2 regions of the Allobosea vaviloviae genome follow, and region 2 is predicted to be linked to the other one. Evidence: riboswitches for the same ligand, from Rfam matches in the RefSeq annotation. Region 2 holds a riboswitch; the other holds the start of a gene.
What was found. Region 2 has a riboswitch for cobalamin ahead of BHK69_RS03615 (class I SAM-dependent methyltransferase). Riboswitches for the same ligand answer to the same signal wherever they lie in the genome.
Positions count from the first base shown of each region.

Region 1: linked by a shared signal. The riboswitch ahead of BHK69_RS09305 (CbtB domain-containing protein) and the one ahead of BHK69_RS03615 (class I SAM-dependent methyltransferase) in region 2 are both predicted to bind cobalamin.

Region 1 is NZ_CP017147.1:1,982,132-1,991,665, reverse strand. It holds gene cobD (threonine-phosphate decarboxylase CobD) at 1-820, opposite strand, end outside; gene cbiB (adenosylcobinamide-phosphate synthase CbiB) at 838-1,818, shown strand; gene BHK69_RS09320 (hypothetical protein) at 1,898-2,122, shown strand; gene cobO (cob(I)yrinic acid a,c-diamide adenosyltransferase) at 2,168-2,779, opposite strand; gene cobU (bifunctional adenosylcobinamide kinase/adenosylcobinamide-phosphate guanylyltransferase) at 2,807-3,319, opposite strand; cobalamin riboswitch at 3,482-3,667, shown strand; gene BHK69_RS09305 (CbtB domain-containing protein) at 3,704-3,880, shown strand; gene BHK69_RS09300 (CbtA family protein) at 3,892-4,632, shown strand; gene BHK69_RS09295 (DUF1636 family protein) at 4,687-5,112, shown strand; gene cobW (cobalamin biosynthesis protein CobW) at 5,109-6,146, shown strand; gene BHK69_RS09285 (cobaltochelatase subunit CobN) at 6,153-9,534, shown strand, end outside.
Region 2 is NZ_CP017147.1:768,572-778,105, reverse strand. It holds gene fdhD (formate dehydrogenase accessory sulfurtransferase FdhD) at 1-839, shown strand, start outside; gene fdhF (formate dehydrogenase subunit alpha) at 1-10, shown strand, start outside; gene BHK69_RS03635 (formate dehydrogenase subunit delta) at 836-1,105, shown strand; gene BHK69_RS03630 (OFA family MFS transporter) at 1,205-2,863, shown strand; gene BHK69_RS03625 (GTP-binding protein) at 3,222-4,451, shown strand; gene BHK69_RS03620 (TonB-dependent receptor) at 4,507-6,711, shown strand; cobalamin riboswitch at 6,758-6,954, shown strand; gene BHK69_RS03615 (class I SAM-dependent methyltransferase) at 7,082-7,894, shown strand; gene BHK69_RS03610 (ABC transporter substrate-binding protein) at 7,924-9,510, shown strand; gene BHK69_RS03605 (DMT family transporter) at 9,507-9,534, shown strand, end outside.

The DNA.
Region 1 (9,534 bases), 1.2 Mb from region 2:
TGCCGCCGACGACCCTGCCGTGCGGCGCGAGCAGCGCATCGAGCCGCGCGGCGTCGGCCGCGCGCGCGGCTCCCGCTTGCGCAAGCCAGGAGGAATCGGCCAGCGCCGTCGCCCCGACACGCAGGGCCGGCCCGGCCACCGCCCAAGGCCCCATCGCCGCATGCAGGGCCTCGGTCAGCGCCGGATCGCCGATCGCGAAGCCCAGGCGCAGGCCCGCCAGCCCATATGTCTTGCCGAAGGAGCGAAGGACCACCGTCGCCGGCGGCAGCTCGGGAATGATACTGGGCTCGGGGGTGAAATCGGCGAAGGCCTCGTCGACTATCAGCGCGCCGCATCGCGCATCGCATTGTTTGGCGATTGCAACGAGATCTTGCTTTGACACAACACGGCCATCGGGATTGTTCGGATTGACGATTACGACTGTCGCCGCATCGCCAACCTCGTTGAGGGTGGCGATCTCTCGGGCTACGCGCCCTACCTTGAGCCATGTGCGAGTGTGCTCACCATATGTCGGCGTCAAGACAGCCACCGGCCCATGCCCTTCCAACCGAGGCAACAGGTCGATCAGGATCTGCGTGCCGGGTGCCGCGACGATGCCGGCGCTTTCGGGCACGTGATAGGCCGCGCGCGCCGCAGCCAGCAGCGCCGCCTCGTCATCGGCGCCCGGCAGGCGCTGCCACAGGCTTTGCGGCAGCGGCGGTAGCGGATACGAGATGGGATTGATACCGGTCGAGAGATCGATCCAGGGCTCGGGCGCATTCGCAAACAGCGCCCGCGCCTTGGCGAGATCGCCGCCATGCCAGATTTCCCCCTTAATCACGATCGATCCCGCCTCGCATGAGCCCGCCCGACACCTTGCTTCTGCTGCTCGCCGCGCTCGCGATCGAGGCCGCGCTCGGCTATCCCAAGGGCTTGTATGCGCGGATCGGCCATCCCGTCACCTGGCTTGGCGCATTGATCGCGGCGCTCGACGACAGCCTGAACCGCGAGACCGCGTCTTATGCGGCACGCAAGGCGGCCGGGCTCGCCGCACTCGTCATCCTGCTCTGCGCGACAATCGCCTTCGCTTCGACCGTGACCCGGCTTTGCCTCGCGCTCGGGCCGCTCGGCCTGCTGCCCCTAGCGCTTCTGGCCTCGACCCTGCTGGCGCAGCGTAGCCTCTACGAGCATGTCGCTGACGTCGCCGAGGGGCTGGAGCAAGGCGGGCTCTCCAAGGGACGAAAGGCGGTTGCGATGATCGTCGGGCGCAATCCCGAAAGCCTCGACGAGGCCGGCGTCTCGCGTGCCGCGATCGAGAGCCTCGCCGAGAATTTCTCCGACGGCGTCGTCGCCCCCGCCTTCTGGCTCGGCCTCGCCGGCCTGCCGGGCTGCGCACTCTACAAGGCGATCAACACCGCCGATTCGATGATCGGCCATAAGACGCCGCGCCATCTCGCCTTCGGCTGGGCGGCGGCCAGGCTCGACGACCTCGTCAACCTCCCGGCCTCGCGACTCACCGCGCTGCTGCTGATCGCAGCCGCAGCCCTCGACCGGGAGGCCGATGCGGCGGGAGCCTGGAAGGCCGTGCGGCGCGACGCCCATCGCCACCGCTCGCCCAATGCCGGCTGGCCGGAGGCGGCGATGGCCGGGGCGCTCGGCCTGCGCCTCGCCGGGCCGCGCATCTATGGCGAGACACGCGTCGAGGATGGCTGGATGGGGGATGGCCGCGCGGAGGCGACGGCCGCCGATATCAGGCGGGCGCTCAGGCTCTATCGCGGGGCCTGCCTGATGCTGTGGGCGCTGGCGGCGGCAGGTGTGGCGTTGCTCGCCACAGTCTGACCGGATCCGGCGATCAGCTTACGCCAGAGCGGCAAAAGCGCTATAGTATCCAGTATCGGATAGCCGGCAGGAGCCCGTGATGGGCACGCATGTCACGATCGATGAGGATGTCGTCCGAGCAGCCGAGAAGCTGGCGCTGGAGCAGAACCGTACGGTCGGCGAGGTGATTTCCGAGCTCGCGCGCCAGTCGCTGCCGGCCGGGACGGAGATCACCTATCGCAATGGCATTCCGCAGTTGCCCCGCCGCCCCGGAGTGGTCGTCACCATGGAGCTGGTCAACGAGCTTCGCGATGAGGAACCGTGACCTATCTGCTCGACGTCAATGTTCTGATCGCACTGATTGATCCCCTCAGAACTCGATCCCAGCCTGCGCCTTCACGCCGGCTGCGAAATGATGCTTCACCAGCGTCATTTCCGTCACGAGATCCGCGGCGGCGATCAGCTCCGGCTTGGCGTTGCGGCCGGTGACGACGATGTGCAGGTCGGGGCGGCGCGCGGCCAGCGTCGCGACCACCTCGTCCAATGCCAGGTAATCGTAGCGCAGCGCGATGTTGAGCTCGTCCAGCACGATCAAGCGGATCGTCTCGTCGGCCATCAAGTCCTTCGCCTTCTCGAAGGCGCGTCCGGCGGCGGCGATGTCGCGGGCCTTGTCCTGCGTCTCCCAGGTGAAACCTTCGCCCATGCTGTACCAAGCGATCTGATCGCCGAAGGCATCGAGCGCCTTGCGCTCGCCTGTCGCCCAGGCGCCCTTGATGAACTGGACCACACCGACGCGCCAGCCATGGCCGAGCGCGCGCAGGATCAGCCCGAAAGCGGCTGTCGATTTGCCTTTGCCCGGCCCGGTGTTGACGATCAGCAGGCCCTTCTCGATCGTCTTGGCGGCAACCTCGGCGTCCTGCACCGCCTTGCGCTTCTCCATCTTGGCCTTGTGGCGGGCGGCTTCATCAGCGTCGATCGTCATCATTTCACCTGCATCATTTCACCTGCATCATTTCACCTGCATCGCAAGTCCGGCGACCATGAAAACCACGTGCTGGGCTTGCGCAGCAAGGTTCTGGTGCAGGCGGCCGGCCTCGTCGCGGAAGCGCCGCGCCAGGGCATTGTCGGGCACGATGCCGAGCCCGACCTCGTTCGAGACGAGCACGACGCGGCCCGAGGCTTCAGCACAGGCGGCGATGAGCTCGGCGCCCGCGGACACCGTATCCCGCTCCGCCAGGATCAGATTGGTCAGCCACAATGTCAGGCAATCGACCAGGATCGGCCGCCCCGCCGGCACGGCGCGGATCGCCTCGGGCAAGGCGAGCGGCGCGTCGACCGTGAGCCAGTTGCCGGAGCGCCGCGCCCGATGCTCGGCGATGCGCGCGCGCATCTCGTCGTCATAGGCCTGGGCGGTCGCGATATAGGTCCAGGGCGCCGGCAGCGCCTCGATCAGCGCCTCGGCATGGCGGCTCTTGCCCGAGCGCGCGCCGCCGAGAACGAGGGTGAGATGGGGAGTTTCCAAGAGCCCTTTCCTCCGGCGTCATGGTCGGCCCCGAGCCGACCATCTCCTGCAAGAGATTCTCGGGATCTGCGCGGAGTTTATCCTTGGGCCGATCGAAGATCGGACTCGAGGGCTTCGCCCGAGAATGACGGCGCAGTGCATTGCACAGCACCGCCCACATGGCTAATGATCATCCCCGACGGTGCCCCGGCAACGGGGTGAAAAGGGAACGCGGTGCGATACCGCGGCTGCCCCCGCAACTGTAAGCGGTGAGTTCTGCGCCATCGGCCACTGGGAGCGATCCCGGGAAGGCGGCTCAGGACGTCGAGATCCGCGAGCCAGGAGACCTGCCGTCGTCGTTCCGCAATCCAACAGGCCGCCGGCGGGGCGGCCAGGAGAATCACGATGAACACCTCCGCTTCGCTTTCGACTTCGGCCGGCGTTTCCGAACGCGCCAAGGCCGCGCTGGCCGCCCTGCTGCTCGGCAGCGTGCTGATCTTCACGGTCGGCTTCGCGCATTCGAGCAGCGTCCACAACGCCGCCCACGACACGCGCCACACGCTCGCTTTCCCCTGCCACTGAGGGGATCGAACATGGTCAATCGCGTTCTCACGGTCAGTCTCCTGGCCGGGCTTCTGGCTGGGCTCGTCATCGCCGCGCTCCAGCATGTCAGCACCACGCCGCTGATCCTCAAGGCGGAAACCTATGAAGCGGCGATGCGCGCCGCCGCGCCGTCTTTCGCGTCCTTTGACGGGCAGGCCCGCATCATCCTCGCCCATGGCCCCGCCGGCGACGCCGCCGGCCATGAGCACGCCGAATGGAAGCCGCAGGACGGCTTGCAGCGCACCGCCTTCACCACGCTGGTCACGGTCGCGACCGCGATCGGCTTCGCCGCGCTGCTGCTCGGCGGCATGATCGCGGCGAATGAGACGATCGACGACAGGCGCGCGCTCGCCTGGGCGGTCTGCGGCTTCCTCGCCTTCGGCCTCGTCCCGGCGGCGGGTCTCGCGCCGGAATTGCCCGGCAGCGCGGCGGCCGAACTCTTGCATCGTCAGATCTGGTGGGTCGCGACGGCGCTGGTCACGGCCGGCGGGCTCTTCGTCTTCCTGCGCATGGAAGCCGGCTGGCTCCGGGCTCTAGCCGTATTCGCCATGCTCGTGCCGCATCTGATCGGCGCGCCGCATCCGGCCGCGCCGGAGAGCAAGGTCCCAGCCGAGATCGCAGCGCATTTCGCCGCGCTGTCGCTCTCGGTCCAGGCCGCGCTCTGGCTCGCCACCGGCCTGGCCGTCGGCGTGATCTGGCCCTGGGCGACGCGACGCGCGGCCAAGGCCTGACGCCTCGCGCGCTCCTCTCCAGGGAGCGCGCATCTCGAACACGGAGGCGTTTTCATGCCCGAGGCCGATCTCACCATACATGTCTGCACCGTCTGCCGACGCGTGCGCGAGGACCTCGCCGAAGGCTATGACCAGCCGGGCCTCGGCCTCGCCACCGCGCTCGGCGAGCGGCTTGCCGGCAAGGCCGGGATCAGCGTCGAGGCGGTCGAATGCCTTGCCGTCTGCAAGCGTCCTTGCACGGTCGCCTTCGCGGCGAACGGCAAATGGACCTATCTCGTCGGCGATCTCGACGCCGAGACCCATCTCGACGATATCGTCGGCGCGGCGGAGAGCTATGCCGCCAGCGCCAACGGCATCATTCCCTGGAAAGAGCGACCCACCCCCTTCCGCAAGGGCGTGGTCGCGCGCGTGCCGCCGCTGAGCCTGCGCGAACAAGGCCTGCGCGAACCAGACCTGCGCAAAAAAGGATCGACATCATGACTGCCTCCCTGGCCAAAGTGCCTTGCACCATCATCACCGGCTTCCTGGGTGCCGGAAAAACCACGCTGGTGCGCCATCTGCTCGAGAATGCCGGGGGCAAGCGCCTCGCCGTGCTCGTCAACGAATTCGGCGATCTCGGCTTCGACGGCTCCTTCCTCGCCGGCTGCGGCATCGAAGGCTGCACGGAAGAGGATGTGGTGGAGCTGCCCAATGGCTGCATCTGCTGCACGGTCGCCGACGATTTCGTGCCGGCGCTGGAAAAGCTGCTGAACCGCCCGAACCCGCCCGAGCACATCCTGATCGAGACCTCGGGCCTAGCCCTGCCTAAGCCGCTGGTCACCGCCTTCAACTGGCCGGCGATCCGCTCGCGCGTCACGGTCGATGGCGTCATTGCGGTGGTCGACGGGCCGGCTGTGGCCGAAGGCCAATTCGCCGACGATCCCGAGGCTATGGCCGCTCAGGCCGCGCAGGATTCATCGGTCGAGCACGACAACCCGCTGGAGGAGGTCTTCGAGGACCAGATCCTCTGTGCCGACCTGATCCTGCTCAACAAGAGCGATCTCGTCGACGCAGAGGCCAGAGCTCGCGTCATCGCCGAGATCAGGGCGCATCTGCCAAAGGCGATCAAGATCGTCGAGACCTCGCACGGCAAGGTCGAACCTGCCTTGATCGTGGGGCTGAATGCCGCCGCCGAGAGCGATCTCGCGGCGCGCCCCTCGCATCACGGCGAGGGCGAGGACCACGACCATGACGATTTCGACTCGGTCTCACTGCCGCTGCCGGCCGGCCTCTCGCCCGAGACACTCTCAATCCGCATGACCAAGGCCGCCGAGGCCGAGGGCGTGCTGCGGCTGAAGGGCTTCACCGCCGTGCCGGGCAAGCCGATGCGCCTCGTCGTGCAGGGCGTCGGCCGCCGTGTCAGCCATCATTTCGACCGGGCCTGGGGCGCGGACGAAGCGCGCGACGGCCGGCTCGTTGTGATCGGCCTCAAGGGCTTCGACCGCACCGCCGTGGAGGCCGCGCTCGCGGGCTGAACGCGCATGCACCTTCTCCCGACCAGCGAGATCAGGCTCGACGACGGCGAAGACGCCGTCGACCTCGCCTTGCCGCCGGGGGATGTGCTGGTCCTGTCCTATGCCGACAGCGATCTCTCGGCGATCGCCGTGGCTGCTGGGGTGAGCGGGTTCGATGTCCGGCTCGCCTCGCTCAGGCAGCTCAAGCACCCGCTGTCGGTCGACCTGCTGGTCGAGAAGACGGCGGCAAAGAGCCGTTTCGTGCTGGTGCGCTGCCTCGGCGGGCTGGACTATTGGCGCTACGGCGTCGAGCAGTTGACCGAGACCTGCCGGCGCGATGGTATCGCACTTGCCGTGCTGCCGGGCGACGACCGGCCGGATGCGCGCTTGGCGGAACACGGCACCGTGCCGGCGGAGTTCGCGGCCGAATTGCTGGGCTATTTCCATGCCGGTGGCGGCGCCGAGAACATGCGGCGGTTGCTGGGGCGGATCGGGGATTATCTCGGCGCCTCCCTTCCCTCATCCGACCCGGCTGCGCCGGGCCACCTTCTCCAACGCATGTCGGATGTTTCCGACATGCGCACCCAAGATCCAGTCTCGGGCGAGCCCGAGATTGGTGGGGAGAAGGATGAGGCGGCGGCAGCTTCGCCCTTCTCCCCTCCCATCTCGGGCTTGCCCGAGATGGGCAACCCTGAGTGTCAAAGTCGGCAACAGCCGACTTTGATGGGGAGAAGGTGCCGGCAGGCGGATGAGGGAAGGCGAGATGCTTGCGAGTTCGCACCTCTTCCGCTCCCCTCGCTCTTTGCGCTCGGCGCGGGCGCAACTCCCGTCCCTTGGCGCGAGGCGCTCGCCGCCCTCCCCACCGATACCTCGCTCGTCCCCATCCTGGTCTATCGCTCCGTCGTCAGCGCCGGCGACACCGCCATGGCCGAGGCTATCTCCGCTGCTCTCGCCGCGCGCGGCCACGCCCCGCTGATCCTGGCGCTGACCAGCCTGAAGGACCCCGCCGTCACGGCAGAGCTCGCGGCGCTGATCGCCCTGCGCAAACCCGCGCTGATCGTCACCACCACCGCCTTCTCGGCTCGCGAGGGCGGCGATTTCGTGCTCGACACCGCCGATTGCCCGGTGCTGCAGGCCGTACCCGTCGGCAGCGCGCGCGAGGCCTGGAATGCCTCGCCGCGCGGTTTGTCGGCCGTCGATCTCGCCATGCAGGTGGCGCTGCCCGAATTCGACGGCAGGCTCGGAACCATCCCCGTCGCGTTCAAGGCGGATGTGACGGATGCCGCGACCGGCCTCGTCATCCGCCGCCTCCTGCCCGATCCCGAAGGCATCGCGGCGCTGGCCGATCTCGCCGCCGGCTGGATCGCGCTCGCCGCCAAGCCAGTCGCCGAACGCAGGCTCGCGCTGGTGATGTCGGACTATCCCGCACGCGGCGGCCGGGCCGGATTCGCGGTCGGGCTGGATACGCCGGCGAGCGTGGCTGCGATCTCGGAGCTGCTGGCGGGGGCGGGGTACGATGTCGCCACCTGTCACGGCGAGGATGCGTCCGCGCTCATGGCAGCGCTCACCACCGGCCCCGCCGACTTCACCGTCCCGCTCCCGGCCTATCGCGCCTGGCTCGACGGCATTCCCGCGGCGGCCCGCGACGCGCTTCTCGCTGCCCATGGCGAGCCTAGTCCCGACGGCGACGCCTTCCGCTTCCGCGCCGTCTCCCACGGCAAGCTCACCATCGCATTGCAGCCACGGCGCGATGCCACGCCCGACCGCAAGGCGCGCTATCACGATCCGGACGCCCCGCCCGGCCATGCCTATCTCGCCTTCTATCTCGGCTTGCGCGAGACCCTGCGCATCGACGCGCTGATCCATCTCGGCACGCATGGCACCATGGAGTGGCTGCCGGGCAAGACGGTCGCGCTCTCGCCCTCCTGCTGGCCGCGCCTGATCACCCAGGGCCTGCCGGTGATCTATCCTTATGTGGTCGATGATCCCGGCGAAGCAGCGCCCGCCAAGCGCCGGCTGTCGGCGATCACGCTCGGCCATCTCCCGCCGGAACTAGCCGAGACCGGGGCCGGCGGTGAGGTGGCGCTGCTGCGCGATCTCGTCGAGGAGTTCTCGCAGGCGCAAGTGATGGATCCGCGACGGGCGGGAATCGTCGCCCGCGAGATCCGCGAGCGGGCAGAAGCCAGCGGGCTCAGCCAGGCCTGCGGTGTCACGCCCGCCATGGAGATGAGCGAGGCCCTGACGCGACTAGACGCGCAACTCTGCGACATCTCCGAACTGCCCTTCCGCGACGGCCTGCATATTTTCGGGCAAGCGGCGCACGACCCTGCCTCCTCCGAGGCCGAGCGGACAAATCTGCTGCGCGCGCTCGATGCCCGCTTCGTGCCGCCCGGCCCCGCCGGCTCGCCGCATCGCGGCCGGCCCGATGTGCTGCCGACCGGGCGCAACCTCTCGACGCTGGACCCGCGCGCGATCCCGACACGCGCTGCGGCAAGGCTGGGCAGCCTCGCCGCTCAAGCCGTGATCGCGCGCCATCTGCAGGAGCATGGCGAGTATCCGCGCCGGATCGTGATGGATCTCTGGGCCTCGCCGACCCTGCGCTCGGGCGGTGAGGATATCGCGCATGCGCTCGCCCTGATGGGCGTCGAGCCGCTCTGGGACCATGCCTCGACGCGGGTGACGGGCTTCTCGATCACGCCGCAGCCGAAGCTGACGCATCCGCGCCTCGATGTGACGATCCGCATCTCCGGCGCCTTCCGCGACACGTTTCCCGGCCAGATCGCCCTGCTCGATGCGGCCGCCCGCGCGGTTGCGGCCCTCGACGAGCCCGACGATTGGAACGAGCCCGCCGCCGCACAGCGCCGCGGCGAGGCCGGGGCGCGCATCTTCGGAGCGGCGCCCGGCCGCTATGGCGCGGCGATGGCCGACCGCGCCCTCGACGGCGACTGGACGACGCGCGGCGAACTGGCCGAGGCCTATCTCGCCGCCTCCAGCCATGCCTATGGCGGAGCGGAGGGCGCAGCGACGGCCGATGCGGGTTTCGCGCAACGCATCAGGGCGGCGCAGGCCTTCATCCATGTCAGCGACACGGCCGGGCGCGACATCCTGGAAGCCTCGAGCGCAGCGGACGTCATCGGCGGGCTTGCGGCAGCGGCCACATCACTCGGCGCCAATCCCGCGCTCTACAGCCTCGACTCCTCAAACCCCGAGGCACCGAAGGCGCGCACGCTGACGGAGGATATCGCCCGCATCGTCCATGGCCGCTTGACGCATCCGCGCTGGATCGCGGCCCAGCTCGCCCATGGCTGGCGCGGTGCGGCGGAACTGGCCGAGGCCGTCGATACGCTTTTCGTTTTCGCGGCGAGCACGGATGCGGTCGCGGATGGGCTGTTCGACGCCGTCTTCCAGG
Region 2 (9,534 bases):
CGCGGAATAGCCCGCCCGCCCAGCCGCCGGCCTCCTGCGCCGTGCCGGCCGAGCCGGTCCGCTTCGATGGCGGCGGGGGCCTGGCAGTGAGCGCTGAGGTCGCCGTCGAGGCGCCGGTCAGCATCGTCTATGGCAACCTGCCCTATGCGGTGATGATGGCGACGCCGTCGGATCTCGAGGATTTCGTCGCAGGCTTCAGCCTGACCGAGGGCATCGTCACCGGCATCGACGAGATCAGGGGCATCACGATCCAGCCGCAGCCGGACGGCATCCTCGTCACCGTCGATCTCGCGCCCGGCCGTTTCCGCGAGCATCTGGCGCGGCGGCGCAATCTCTCGGGCCGGACCTCATGCGGGCTCTGCGGCGTCGAGACGCTCGCCGAACTGCCGATGGCGCGGGCGGGAGCGCGGGAGGGGAAACCGATCGCGCGGAGCACCATCCATGCGGCGCTGGCGAGCCTGGAGCGTCACCAGCCCTTGAACCGGCTCACCCATGCCGTCCATGCCGCCGTCTGGTGCGACGCTTCAGGCGTGATTCTGGCGGCGCGCGAGGATGTCGGCCGGCATAACGCGCTCGACAAATTGATCGGCGCGCGCCTGCGCGCCGGCCATGAGGCCAGCAGTGGTTTCGTGCTCGTCACCAGCCGCGCCTCCTTCGAAATGGTCGAGAAGGCGGCGATCTTCGGGGCCGGCACGCTGGTCTCGATCTCGGCCCCGACCTCGCTCGCGATCGAGCGGGCGAAGCGGCTCGGCTTGAATCTCGTCTGCGTTGCCCGTGACGATGGCTGCATCGTCTTCGCTGGGGCGCTGGCACCGGAACTGGAGACGCAGGCACGATGAGCGAAGCTGCGTCGTCGACGGAGGCGCGGGACGCCCACAAGGCCGAGCAGTGCGAGAAGCTCGCGCGCATGGCCGGGCAGATCGCCGATTTCTTCAAATCCTATCCCGACGCGCAGGCGGTGCCCGCCATCGCCGACCACATCAACCAGTTCTGGAGCCGGCGCATGCGCGAGGATTTCCTCGCCGCGTTCACCAGCGATTCCCAGGAACTCCAACCCCTTGTGCGGCGCGCCTTGGCGCTGATCAGGCCGGCGCGGGGCGGATAGCGGAGCAGAGCGCGCCCGAAAAAGGCGTGCACAAGGCGATTTCAACGAGCCGGGAGCAACCCGGCCCGATTAGAGAATCTTGGGGAAAAGGGAATTGACATGAGCATCGCACAGGATATCGGGCAGGTCGCGCCTGCCGCGGGTCTGCTGGACCGGGAGAGGATCATCGCGAAGGCCGGCTTCAACCGTTGGCTGGTGCCGCCGGCGGCGCTTTGCATCCATCTTTGCATCGGCATGGCCTATGGCTTCAGCGTGTTTTGGCTGCCGCTCAGCCAGGCCATCGGCGTCACCAAGCCGGTCACTTGTGCGGCCGATGTCGGGCTGATCGGCTCGCTCTTCACCACGGCCTGCGACTGGAAGGTCGCCGATCTTGGCTGGATGTATACGCTGTTCTTCGTGCTGCTCGGCTCATCGGCCGCGATCTGGGGCGGTTGGCTCGAACGCTCGGGTCCGCGCAAGGCCGCCTTCGTCTCGGCGCTGTGCTGGTGCGGCGGCCTCCTGATCTCGGCGCTCGGCGTCTACACCCACCAGCTCTGGCTGATGTGGCTGGGTTCGGGGGTCATCGGCGGCATCGGGCTGGGCCTGGGCTATATCTCGCCGGTCTCGACCCTGGTGAAATGGTTCCCCGACCGGCGCGGCATGGCGACCGGCATGGCGATCATGGGCTTCGGCGGCGGCGCGATGATCGGCTCGCCCTTGGCCGACATCCTGATGAACGCTTTCAAGACCCCGACCTCGGTCGGCGTCTGGCAGACCTTCGTGGTGATGGCGGCGATCTATTTCGTCTTCATGATGGCTGGCGCCTTCGGCTACCGCATCCCGCCCTCAGGCTGGCGCCCGGACGGCTGGACCCCGCCAGCGACCCAGAACGCGATGATCACCTCGGGCCATGTCCATCTCAAGGACGCGCATAAGACGCCGCAGTTCTGGCTGATCTGGGCCGTGCTCTGCCTCAATGTCTCGGCCGGCATCGGCGTGCTCGGCATGGCCTCACCGATGCTGCAGGAGATCTTCGCCGGCTCGCTGATCGGCAAGCCCGAGATCGGGTTTGCGGCGCTCGATGCCGAGCAGAAGAAGCAGATCGCCACGATCGCTGCGGCCTTCGTCGGCCTGCTCTCGCTGTTCAACATCGCCGGGCGTTTCTTCTGGGCCTCGCTCTCGGACAAGCTCGGCCGCAAGTTGACCTATGCGACCTTCTTCGGCCTGGGCATCGTGCTTTACGGGCTCTCGCCCTGGGCCGCCCATGCCGGGTCGCTGGCGCTGTTCGTCGCCTTCTTCTGCATCATCCTGTCGATGTATGGCGGGGGCTTTGCCACTGTGCCGGCCTATCTCGCCGACATGTTCGGCACCCAGTTCGTCGGCGCGATCCATGGCCGGCTGCTGACGGCGTGGTCGACGGCGGGCATCATCGGGCCGGTCGTGGTCAACTATATCCGCGAGGCGCAGATCAATGCCGGCGTGCCGCGCGCTCAGGTCTATGACCGGACGATGTATATCCTCGCCGGCATGCTGGTGGCGGGTTTCATCGCCAATCTGCTGGTCCGGCCCGTGGTGCAGAAATGGTTCATGAGGGATGCGGAAGTCGCGGCCCTCCAGGCCAGGACCGCCAGCGTCGCGGCGAGCGGCCCGCATGGCTCCTTCGGCATCGGCAAGGGTGGCTTCGACGGCACGGCGCTGCTCGCCTGGGCCGTGGTCGGCATTCCGCTGGCCTGGGGCGTCTGGATCACCCTGTCCAAATCGCTGGCGCTGTTCCGCTAGAGCATGCGCCGATCAGGTTACGATGCAACCTGATCGGATTCGGCTCTAGCTAGAGCGTTTTCCCTATGGCTCGAATCGTCATTGCGAGGAGCGATAGCGACGAAGCAATCCAGAAGGTCTCGCTCGACGGCCCCTGGATTGCTTCGCTGCGCTCGCAATGACGAGTCAAGGCGAAGCCCAAATATTGATCCGGATCTAAGGTGCCCCATCCGCTGACGATACCGAGGCCCGCATCATCCGATGCGGGCCTTTTTCTTGGGCGCTTTCCCGGCTGCCTGGGCGGAGCCGTGATTCGCGGGTTGACAGGAGAGTAATGTTATAATGTAACAGAACTCTTCTGCAGCCACCCGGGCCCATCATGCTTCCAGCCTCGCTCCTGACCGACCGCCGCCTGCCGGTGACCGTGCTCTCCGGCTTCCTCGGGGCCGGCAAGACCAGCTTGCTCAACCACATCCTCAACAATCGCGAGGGCAAGCGCGTCGCGGTCATCGTCAACGACATGAGCGAGGTCAATATCGACGCCGATCTCGTGCGCGAGGGCGGGGCGGACCTGTCCAAGACCGACGAAAAACTGGTCGAGATGAGCAATGGCTGCATCTGCTGCACCTTGCGCGACGATCTCCTGAGCGAGGTGCGCCGGCTCGCGGTCGAGAACCGCTTCGACTACCTGCTGATCGAAGGCACTGGCATCGCCGAGCCGTTGCCGATCGCCGCGACCTTCTCCTTCCGCGACGAGGAGGACCGCTCGCTCGACGATGTCGCGCGGCTCGACACGATGGTGACTGTGGTCGACGCCATCAACCTGCTTGCCGATTACGACAGCCGCGATTTCCTCGGCGATCGCGGCGAGACCGCCGGCGAGGGCGATGCGCGCACGCTGGTCGATCTCCTGGTCGAGCAGATCGAGTTCGCCGATGTCGTGGTGATCAACAAGGCCGGCGAGGTCTCGGCCGGGGAGCGCGACAAGGTGCGCCGCGTCGTGCGCGGGCTCAATGCCGATGCCCGGATCGTCGAAGCTGATTTCGGCCGGGTGGCGCTCGACCAGGTCCTGAACACGCGGCTGTTCAACGAGGAGAAGGCGGAAACGCATCCGCTCTGGCACAAGGAGCTGTTCGGCTTCCGCGACCATGTACCGGAGACCGAGGAATACGGCATCCGCTCCTTCGTCTACCGGGCGCGGCGGCCGTTCCATCCGCGCCAGCTGCACGCGCTGATGAATAATCGCTTTCCCGGGGTGATCCGCGCCAAGGGGCATTTCTGGCTGGCGACGCGGCCGCATTGGGTCGGCGAATACTCGCTCGCCGGGCGGATCACGCGGACCGAGGGGCTGGGCAGCTGGTGGGCGGCGGTGCCGAAGGAGCTCTGGCCGCGTTCGGAGGAGTTTGCCTCGCTGATGCGCCGCCACTGGTCGCAGATCTGGGGCGACCGCCGGCAGGAGCTGGTCTTCATCGGCGGGCCGGAGATGGACGAGGCCGTGATCCGCGCCGCGCTCGACGCCTGCCTGACCGGAAGCTCCACGACAGGCCTCTCGAAAGCCCTGCTCGCGCTCGAAGACCCGTTCCCCGCCTGGGACCGGCAGGCGGCCTGAGCTTTCTCTCGCCGCTCACGAGCGGTCGCATAGCCCTTTCGCATCGGATCTTGTCATGACCATCGACCTTGCAGTGGCGCGGCGCGCCGGCATCCTCAGTGCCGGCGTCGCGCTTGGCGCCATCATTGCGGCCGGCGCATTGGCGCAAACCGCCATCGAACTGCCCGAGATCACCGTGACGGCGCCAAGCCCGATCCAATCGCGCAGCCTGCCCGATGCTGCGGCTGCGCCAAGCGGCGACGCGGTAGCGGTCAACCGCAGCTTCTCCTCGGTCACCTTCCTGACCGCCGGCGAACTCCTGCGCAATGGCGGCAGCACGCTCGGCGACCAGCTCGCCAATCAGCCGGGCATCACCAATTCCGGCTTCGCGCCGGGCGCGGCCGACCGCCCGATCATTCGCGGCCTCGATAATTTCCGCGTCCGCATCCAGGAAAACGGCATCGGCTCGCAGGACGTCTCCGATCTCGGCGAGGATCACGGCGTGCCGATCGATCCGCTGGCGGCGCAGCGCGTCGAGGTCATTCGCGGGCCGGGCACGCTGCGCTATGGCTCGCAGGCGATCGGCGGCGTCGTCAGCGTCGACAACAACCGCATCCCGTCATTCCTGATCGCGCCGGGCTTCCATGCCGAGACGCGCTCCTCGGTGTCATCGGTCGATCGCGGTATCGAGAATTCGGCGCTGATCGATGCGCGCTCGGGCCAGTTCGTCGTCCATGGCGACATCTATCATCGCAATGCCGAGGATTATCACATCCCCGGCGGCACCCAGTTCAACAGCTATGTTCGCTCCGACGGCCAGGCGATCGGCGGTTCCTATTTCCTGCCCGATAATCGCGGCTTCATCGGCGTCTCGCTGTCGCATTTCACCAGCCTCTACGGCATCCCCGGCGCCGATGCGCGGGCGACGCGCACCCGCATCGACCTCGAACAGACCAAGCTCGCGAGCAAGGGCGAGTTCCAGATCGATGGCGGCTTCATCGACACCTTGCGCTTCTGGGTCGGCGGTTCCGTCTACAGGCATCAGGAGCAGGGGCTGAACGATGGCGGCGGTTTCGAGACTGCTGCCGTGTTCAAGAATCGCGAGATCGAGGGGCGCGTCGAGGCGCAGCTCAAGCCGCTCGAAACCGGCATCGGCGGGCTGACCTCGGCCTTCGGCCTGCAACTCGGCCGCCAGGAGATCGGCACCTCCGGAGAAGCCGGCGAGCTGTTGCCGCCGGCCGACACCAACAGTGCCGGCTTCTACAATTTCAACGAATTGCAGCTCAGGCCCGGCACCAAGCTGCAGGCCGCCGGCCGCATCGACTATGTCGACGTCAAGGGCACCGCGACGAACTTTCCGGCCGGTTATCTGCCCGGTTTCACGAGCGCTGGGGGCGTCGACCCCGAGACCGGCGCGGCGACGCAAATTGCGACGCCCGACGAGCTGAGCTCGGCCGCCAAGCGCCGCCGCTTCATGCCGATGAGTGCGAGCCTCGGCCTGTTGCAGGATCTGCCCTTCGGCATCACCAGCAGCCTGACCGGCTCCTATACCGAGCGCGCGCCCAAGGCGTCCGAACTGTTCTCGCGCGGCGCGCATGATGCGCCCGGTACCTTCGAGATTGGCGATCCCAATCTGAAGAAGGAGACCGCCAAGACGGTCGAGCTGGGCCTGCGCCGCACAGCAGGTCCCTGGCGCTTCGACGCCTCGCTCTATGCGACGCGCTATGAGGGCTTCATCTATCGTCGGGTCACCGGCGTGCGCTGCGACGATGATTTCGCCAGCTGCGGCACAGGCAACGAATTGACCCAGGTGGTCTACACCCAGCGCAACGCCACCTTCCTCGGCGGCGAATTCAAGACGCAATACGACCTCTTCGAGATCGGTCCCAACGTCTTCGGGGTCGAGGGGCAATACGACATCGTCCGGGCGAAGTTCTCCGGCGACGAGAATGTGCCGCGCATCCCGCCTCAACGCCTCGGCGGCGGATTGTTCTGGCGCGGTGGCGATGCCTGGTTCGCCAAGGTCAATTTGATCCACGCCTTCTCGCAGAAGCGGATCGCGCCCGAGGAGACGCCGACCAGCGGCTACAACCTGCTCAACGCCGAGCTCAGCTACAAGGTCAAGCTCAAGGACGGGCCGCTCGGGCCGATCGAGCTCACTGCGGGCGTCAACGGCACCAATCTGCTCAACGAGACGATCCGCAACGCGGTGTCCTTTCGCAAGGATGATGTCGTGGCGCCAGGGCGCGGCGTGCGCGCCTTCCTGAGCGCGAAGTTCTGAAGGGATGGCGACCGGTCGATCGCGCCTTGTGCGGCGCAGGGCGGTGTGCTTCCTTGGCGAAGTCGGTTCTCGAAAGAGATCAAAAGGGAATCCGGTGGGCGCGCGCAGGCGCGCGATTCCGGAGCTGCCCCCGCAACTGTCAGCGGCGAGCGACGTTCGATCATGCCACTGGGCTTGCCCCGGGAAGGCCGAACGAAGCTTGGACCCGCGAGCCAGGAGACCTGCCGACGTCGTGAAGCCATGCAACCGGGCGGGGTGCCCCGGAAGGAGCTCTGATGACGGTCGCTCACTTGCGCGCTCTGGTCGCGCAACCGGGTTCGAACGGCGCCGAAGCACCGGCCGCGTCCCATCCATGGGAAGCCGGTGACGGATGTCGAATGCTGCCCCCCTAGATGCCGAGGCGGTCGTCTCCAGAGGAGCGAATTTCGGCCTGAAGGACGAAATCCGGGCCTATTGGTCAAAACGCGCCGAGACCTTCGATCTCTCCTATGGCCACAGGATCCGCTCCGATGCCGAGCTGGAGGCCTGGGCGCGATTAATCGCGAGCCATGTCGCGGTCGCAATCGGGGCCAGGGCGCTGGAGCTTGCTTCAGGCACTGGCGAGATCACGCGTGTGCTGCTTTCGCTCGGCTGCAGCGTCGATGCGATCGATCTCTGCGAGCCGATGATCGCCCGGGCGCAGGCGAAGCATGCGAATGCGGCCGTTCGCTTCCACCTCGGCGATGCCGAAAACACGATGATGGCGGACGAGGCCTATGACCTCGTCATCTGCCGGCATCTGGTCTGGACGCTGATCGATCCTGCCCGCGCCTTGGCCGACTGGTTGCGCGTGCTCAAGCCCGGTGGGACGCTCGTCGTCATCGATGGCGACTGGGTCACGCTTTCGCGCAGATCCGTGCTGCTGAAGCGGTTCTCGGGATTGATCGACAGGCTTACCGGGGTCGCCTCGACCTGGGATCAGGCGACGCATCAACGCATCCTGAACGGTGTGCATTTCCGCGACGGCCTGCGCGCGCCGGCGCTCGAGGCGATGTTGCGCGAGGTGGGCTTCGAGGCCCCGCGCATCGGGCCGCTCAGCGGCATCGCGCGCCGGCAATTCGCGACGGCCTCCTGGAGCGAGCGGCTGCGCCTGCTCGCGGCCCAGGGCCAGTCCTTCATCCTGTCCGCCTGCAAGCCAGGCTGAGCTTTTTCACCGTATTGGAGATTGCCCTGATGAATTTGCCGACGATATCGCGCCGCGCCCTGGTCGGATTGGCCCTGGCCCTGCCCGCTATGACCGCGCCGGCCATGATCGCGCCAGCCATGATCGCGCCAGCCATGGCCCAACAGGGCGAACCTGTCCTGCGCGTCGTCGCGCCCTGGGAGTACGCCTCGAACGACCCGGCCGATATCGGCTATATCCTGACCCGCCTCGGGGTCGCGGAGACGCTGGTGCAGGTCGAGCCGGAGGGCCAGCTCGTCGGCGGTATCGCCGAAAGCTGGTCGGTTTCCGAGGACAAGCTGAGCTGGCGCTTCAAGCTGCGCGCGGGGCTGAGCTTTCATGACGGCAACCCGGTGACGGCGCAGGCCGTGGCCGCCAGCCTGAAGCAGTCCTTCATCGGCGAGAGCCTTTCGGCCGTGCCGCTCGACAGCGTGTCGCTCGATGGCGCCGACGTGGTGATCCGCACCAGGACGCCCTTCAGCGTGCTGCCGGCTTTCCTGTGCGATTACGCGTCGATCGTGCTCGCGCCCTCCGCTTACGGCACCGATGGCAAGGTCATCAAGATCGTCGCGACCGGCCCCTACAAGCTCGCATCGATCGACGGCAAGACCTGGATCGACAACAAGACGACGCTGGAGCTCGACCGTTTCGAAGGCTATGCGCGGACCAGGCCCGCCATCGCCAGGCTGCGCTACACGGCGGTGGTCAATGGCGACACCCGCGCCAATATCGCGATCGCGGGGGACGCCGACCTCGTCTATACGCTCAGCCCCACCGCGACGCCGCGGATCAATGCCGCCGGCCAGATGAAGGTGGAGAGCCTGACGATTCCGCGGGTCCGCGCGCTGTTCTTCGACAGCGGATTGCCGCAATTCTCCGATCTTCGCGTCCGCCGCGCCATCGCCATGGCCGTCGACCGCGACGGCATCGCCAAGGCGATCCTGCGCCATCCGGGTTCGAGCGCCTCGCAGCTGCTGCCGCCGATCATGACGGGGTGGCATCGCCAGGGTCTGCCCGCCATCGCCCATGATCCCGCGGCGGCGCGCAAGCTGCTCGACGACGCCGGCTGGATCGCGGCAGGCGACGGCATCCGCGTCAAGGATGGTGTCCGGCTTGCGGCCAAGCTCCTGACGCTGGTCAATCGACCGGAGCTGCCGGTCATGGCTTCAGCCATTCAGGCACAATTGCGTGGGATCGGCATGGAGGTCGCCATCGAGGTCGGTCCCGGCAACAGCGTTCCCGCCGCGATCAAGGACGGGACCATGCAGTTCACGCTGGTCTCGCGCACCTATGTCAATGTGCCGGAGCCGATCGCGACGATCATCCCCGACTTCACGCGCGAGCGCTCGGTCTGGGGGACGGCGCGCTGGGATGGCCGGGATCGGGTCAAGGCCCTGACGGACGCCTATCTCGCGAGCTTCGACGACGCCCGCAAGGACGAGCTGCGGGGGCAGATCATCGCCCTGCTGCACGACCAGATGCCCGTCGTCCCGGTCTCCTGGACCGAACACAGCGTCGCGGTTTCCGGGCGGATCAAGAACGTCGCGATCGACCCCTATGAGATGCGCTATCTGGTCGAACGGATGGCCTGGAAATGAGCATGGCCTCCGGCATCGGCCTCA